Regions from separate parts of the Paenibacillus sp. FSL R7-0048 genome, predicted to be linked through region 1. Evidence: predicted binding sites of a transcription regulator. Region 1 holds the regulator's gene; the other holds the start of a gene.

What was found. Region 1 encodes Rex, which represses fermentation and respiration genes when NADH is low (regulators of the CRP and FNR family bind a similar motif). Its sites were predicted from a motif close to TTGTGAAATATTTCACAA; they were not measured.
Region 2: adhE (bifunctional acetaldehyde-CoA/alcohol dehydrogenase) is a predicted target of Rex. The motif match lies at 1,322-1,339, and genes of this name have one in related genera.

Annotation. Positions count from the first base shown of each region.
Region 1 is NZ_JBBORF010000001.1:4,790,789-4,793,950, forward strand. It holds gene NSQ91_RS21370 (amidohydrolase) at 1-972, opposite strand, end outside; gene NSQ91_RS21375 (redox-sensing transcriptional repressor Rex) at 959-1,612, opposite strand; gene dinG (ATP-dependent DNA helicase DinG) at 1,743-3,162, opposite strand, start outside.
Region 2 is NZ_JBBORF010000001.1:5,066,416-5,069,577, forward strand. It holds gene adhE (bifunctional acetaldehyde-CoA/alcohol dehydrogenase) at 1-1,246, opposite strand, end outside; gene NSQ91_RS22665 (ABC transporter substrate-binding protein) at 1,655-3,121, opposite strand.

The sequences.
Region 1 (3,162 bases):
CTTATGAATGAGAGCTGCAAGCCGCATCTCTTCAAACATATCCAAGTTATTGTTGCTTGCCGCGCCATCCGTGCCAAGAGACACCTTCACACCAGCTTTTAGAAGATCAGTAACCCGAGCCACTCCGCTAGCCAGCTTCAAATTACTGCCCGGATTATGAGATACACCCACATTATGGCGAGCCAAGATCTCAATCTCTTCATCATTTAAATGAACACCATGTGCAACTATCGAGGGACGTGTGAACATGCCAAGCTTCTCTAAGTGAGCTACAGGACGCAACCCGTAATCCGCCACATTTTGTTCCACTTCACGTTTCGTTTCGGACATATGCGTATGCATCGGTAAATCCAGATCATGCGCTGCCTGCACGAACTTAACCAGGAAGTCCGGAGGGCAAGTATAAGGGGCGTGCGGCGAGATCATAGTAGTAATTCTACCTTCAGCCTTTCCATGCCAGTTACGGGCAAAAGAAATTGCTTCCGCAAGCTTGTGATTCTGTACATCCTCTGGACATAACCCGATCACACCACGCATCAATACGGAACGGATACCTGATAACTCAGCTACCTCGGCTACTCGGTCCATATGATCATACATATCGAGGAAGGTCGTAGTTCCACCCTTCAGCATTTCCAATACAGATAAGGAGGTTCCCCAGTATACATCATCACCGGTGAACTTTTCCTCCATTGGCCACATCTTCTCCTGAAGCCACACTTGTAGCGCTAAATCATCTCCATATCCACGCAGCAAAGACATCGCCGCATGACCATGTGTGTTTACAAGTCCAGGCATGAACAGCAGACGGCTGCCATCAACCACTTGCACTCCAGCTTCCATCTGAGGCTCTTCTTTTCCTATGTAAGTGATTAAATCATCTTCAATAGTCATATATCCACTCAGAACCGGCTCATCCGTTCCCGGAGTCAGAAAATACCCGCCCTTAATTATCGTTTTATTGTTGTTCATGTTCGCTTTCTTCCTTTCCATCCCGCAAGTAATAAGCAAGACTTTGCAGATCAGTTGTAAAATCAGCTGCATGCACCCGGATATTCGGTGGTGTCTTCAGAATCACAGGGGCAAAGTTCAAAATCGCTTCAATCCCAGAAGAAATGAGAATATCTGCTACATTTTGAGCTTCTGAATCAGGTACGGTAATAATGGCAATGCGAATACCTTGCTCACGAATCGTGCTGCCTAGTTCATCCATCGGTTGCACAGTAAGGGAGTTGATCTTACGTCCAACCTTAGGAGCGTACGAATCAAATATAGCCGTGATTTTCATAGTATCTTTAAGATATGCATTGTAATTAGACAAGGCATGTCCGAGATTACCTGCTCCAACTAAAGCTACATTAAGCTGTTGATCCAGCTTCAGGATATGACGGATTTTCTCAATAAGATACGTTACATCATAGCCGATACCTTTTCTGCCGAAGTCACCAAAATATGCTAAATCCTTACGAATCTGTGCGGGATTAAGATCAAGCTTTTGTCCAAGTTCCTGAGAGGAAACTGTTAATATTTCGCGATTCTGGAGATCATTCAAAAAACGCAAGTACACAGGCAGTCTGCGAACAACGGCTTCTGATATTTTATCCGATTTCATATTTTTCCTCCTAAAAATAGTAATGTTCTTGTGAAAATCCATATTTAAACGTCTACCTCTCCTTATTAAGGACGGTACTGTAACACACCGCCCTTAAGGATAAGGAGGAGCTAAACTGAAGACGAGCGTTTTAAGAAGCGCCGCCATCCTCTAGCCATTCCGCTATGCGAGGGACCATTTGATCAGTAAGCATATGCTCCATTTTGGGACCAGGCAATGAATAAAGGAAATACTTCCCGTAATGAGATTCAATAACCCTTGTATCATAAACAATAACTATTCCGCGATCCTGCGCCGTGCGAACCAGTCTTCCGAATCCCTGCTTAAAACGAATAACCGCTTGAGGAACAGATAATTTCATGAACGGATTCTTCTTCTGGGCCTGCAATAACTCCGACTTCGCTTCCGCCAACGGGTGATTCGGTGGTTGAAACGGAAGTCTCACGATGGCCAGGCAAGTCAGTGCTTCACCTGGAATATCTACACCTTCCCAGAAGCTGCTCGTCCCCAGCAATACGGATGCTGCACTGTCCTGAAAGCGGCGGATCAGCTTGCTCCGGCTGCCACCTTCCACGCCTTGACCAAGCACCGTAATCTCTTGTGAGGCCAAAGCCTCTTTAAGCGGATCATATACCTGACGCAGCATTTTATAAGAAGTAAACAGAACCAGCATCCGCCCACGTGTTGTTTTAGCAGCTTCCGATAATGACTGTACGAGTGTATCGACAAATCGAGCATCGCCCACACTCCCCTTCACACTAGGAAAATCACGCGGTATAACTAGCAGTGCCTGCTCGCGATACTTAAAGGGAGATGGAAGGAGTGAGGTCATTAGACGTCCCTCTTCTACTGCTTCGTTAAGTCCGAGATTATCAATCATAAATTGAAAAGATTTATCTACAGATAGCGTCGCCGAGGTAAGCACGATGCTTTTTTTCTTATCGAAGAACAACTCTTTAAGCTGGCTGCTAACATCCACAGGGACGGCATACAGCTGAAGTGATTTGCTGCGGTAATTTCCATTTGCCTCCAACCAATATACTACATTATCGTCATTCAGCCCCATAAAGAATCTTACTTGCTCACGTATGGAAGCCAAATCTTTAAATAAACCGCTAATATCAGTAACAAGGCTGTCTGCTGAGGATTGGCTTTCCTGGTCACGCATCTCGTTAAGCATTTTATCACCCTTACGGATGATGTCGCTTAACGTCAGATTCATAGTGTTCTCTAGCGCAACCAATTCATCCCAATCCTTCGGCTTACGGGCGGGAATCAACCGCATAACCAGTTGTCCCGCTTCCCCTGCCCCTGCATCACTGCGTTCCGGCAAAAGGCTGAACAGCTTGTCGCTGAGTGCATCCCAGGTTTCTTTGACGGTAAGCAGATCCGGGTAGATCCGATCGATGACTCCGCTCCATTCTGAAGCCTCTTCACTGCCTGACGACTGTAATATCTGACGCAGAGCAGGAAGCTGTCCGTTTCGGCTATCTTTATACAGCCGCGATAATGTGTGTGCCACAGTGAAATGCTTCATATGCATGCCAAGA
Region 2 (3,162 bases), 280 kb from region 1:
CGATCGCACCATGAGTGGAAGGCGAGTTAACGAGAATACGTCCTGTTTGCAGACGGTTAGAGAACTTCATGATTACTTCTTCGTTGTTGGAGTGGATAGCCGAACTATGGCCCATACCACCAAATTCAACAACTTGTGCTGCGCGTTCAATACCTTGATCTGCGTTTTTAACTTTGTAGCAAGCAAGCACAGGACTCAATTTTTCAGCGGACAATGGATATTTAGTGCCTACACCTTCAAGTTCTGCTACCAGAATCTTAGTGCCGGCAGGAACTTGAATGCCGCACATTTCAGCAATTTTCACTGCGGATTGTCCTACGATTGCTGGGTTAACTGCACATTTATCAACGTTCATAGCGCCGCTAGTCAGTTTGGCAGCTTCTTCTTTGTTAACAAAGTAGCAGCCATTAGCGATCATTTTCTTTTTCACTTGATCGAAGATTGGTTCTTCGATAATAACAGCTTGCTCGGAAGCACAGATCATACCATTATCAAATGTTTTGGAAAGAATGATGTCCGTTACGGCTTGATCGATATCCGCGCTCTTTTCGATGAATGCAGGTACGTTACCAGGACCTACGCCAAGAGCTGGTTTACCACAGCTATAAGCTGCTTTTACCATTGCAGAACCGCCAGTTGCAAGAATAAGTGCAACGTCAGGGTTATTCATCAAAGCGTTTGTTTTGTCCATCGTTGGCATTTCAATCCATTGGATACAATTCTCAGGTGCGCCAGCTTTTACAGCCGCATCATGAAGAATTCTAGCAGCTGCTGCACTACACTCTTGCGCAGATGGGTGGAAACCGAATATAATAGGGTTCCGTGTCTTAATCGAAATCAACGCTTTAAACATCGTGGTGGATGTAGGGTTGGTTACCGGTGTGATACCCATTACAATTCCGACGGGCTCAGCAATTTTTTGGAAGCTTTCATAAGCATTGTCTTCAATAACGCCTACTGTTTTATCGTATTTAATTCCGTGCCAGATATATTCTGTCGAGAAGATGTTTTTAGTAATTTTGTCTTCGTAAACCCCGCGGCCAGTTTCTTCTACAGCCAATTTAGCGAGGTACATATGTTTGTCGAGTCCAGCCAACGCCATTGCATGAACGATTGTGTCAACTTGCTCTTGATCCAGCGCCATGAATGCCTCATGTGCTTTTTTCGCTTTATCCACCAAAGTCTGAATATACTCTTCAGCGGTAGTTTGTTTAACTTGGGCGGCGACTTCGTTCTTAACTGCCATCTCCCTCGTCCTCCTGTCAATTTTTAGGTTGTTTTTCTCTACACATTTATCTTATCACATCATTTCCACCTTGTATAGTGAAATCTTTCACAAAGTATAAAGTTTTTTTGATTTGTTTTCAAAGCGCTTTCATTCGATCATATTATAGGTTTTTTACCATTATTTACGCTTTATTATTCCTTAAATCTAAAGTTTATGTTTAAAAAGACAAGAACCGATACCCATTTTCTACCTTTCCGCTCGCAAAAATATTTTAAAAATGCAAATCTAATTTTGTTGACACTCTATTTTTCTCATGACCCTCTAAAAAATAGTCGGAAGCCATCCGTCGTGTTGATTTATAAAAATATCAATAATATAAACATAAAAAAACCGACTCCTAAAGGAGCCGGTTCTGTCCTTCCTTGCCTATTCTACTTTAATTGTATCGAAGAATTTCTCCTGCACTGTTTTTGCAGCAGCTTCAAGCTGTGTCTTGGAATCTGTTCCTTTTTTGGAGAACAGCTCTTGAATTACATTGGACATGGTTGCGTAGTAGTCCTGTGTATTGTATTGCGCTTCCGGTTTACCGTCCAGCAAGCCTAAAATATCAGGGCTGTATTGATATACATTTGTATATTTATCATACACAGCTTTTGTTTTCTTACCGAAGTCAGAATCTGAAGAATAGTAATCTAAGAGCGGCGGAATAAAGTATTTGCCATCCGTTGTACGTTGTTGCAGAACCGCATCCAGTGCTTCTAGACCTTTATCGGAGAAGTAATCAAATGTAATATAACGAAATGCCATTTCTTGCTCGTCTGGTGTTGCATTTGGATTGATTACAAGGTAGTCACCACCAAGTACCCCAGTGTGTTTTCCGCCTTTTTCCATCGCAGGCATTGGATACGTAAGTACATCTTCTGGTTTCAGACCGCCTTGATTCAACGCTTGCTCAATAACACCGTCAGATCCAGCCATTACCATTGCTGTACGACTTTGTTGGAATGCGCCTACAGCATCACCCCAGCCCAGTGCCCAGTCCTGAGGAATCGCGTTTGCTTCCCATCTAAGTTTCTTGTAGAAATCCAGCGCTTTAATCCCAGCCTCAGAATTAAAAGTAGCTACAACCTTACCGCCTTCAATCTTCTGAATTTCACCGCCAGCCTCGAACAGGAAGTTGGTCCAGTTCCAGCCTGCTTCATTCCCTTTACCCATTGGAGCAATACCGGAAATCCCTTTTTTGGTATCAGCTACACCTTTCGCGGTATTCAGCATATCATCCCAAGTCCAATCCATAGATGGAACAGCAACGCCTTTTTCATCCAGCATTTTTTTGTTGATCATTGTGGTTGTTACATAACCCTTTTGAGTAACGCCGAATACTTTTCCGTCAATGATAAATTGGTTTTGGAGAACCGGGTTAATTTGATCCTTAAATTCGTATTTATTCCACAGATCCGTAATGTCAGCTACCCAGCCTTTTTCAACTAGGAATTTTGCTTCTGTAGCGTAAGTGTTAAAGAAGGTTGGAGCTTCATTCGCTGCCATTTTGATGCCGATTTCACTTACATTGTACTGCCAATCGTCTTTGACGATTTCAACATTCGGATACTCCTCTTGGAAACGTTTGATCTTGTCATCTTCCTGTGCTCTAACTTCGGTTAGGTCAGGGGTTGGATAGTGAATTTTGATGGTCACTTTTCTTTGTGTGATATCATCAGTTGGCGCTGCTGTAGCACTGCCAGCATTATCTGTTGCAGCATTCGTTGGCGCAGTAGTCGCTTCCCCTTCCTTGTTTCCTGTTGTGTTTCCGTTATTGTTGTTACCGCCGCATGCGGTTAACAATGATCCGGCCACAAGGAGGCTTAGTAGCACGCTAGAGTACTTACGCATTGAAACTCCCCTTTTCAATTCATAGTTATCTTACATATCGA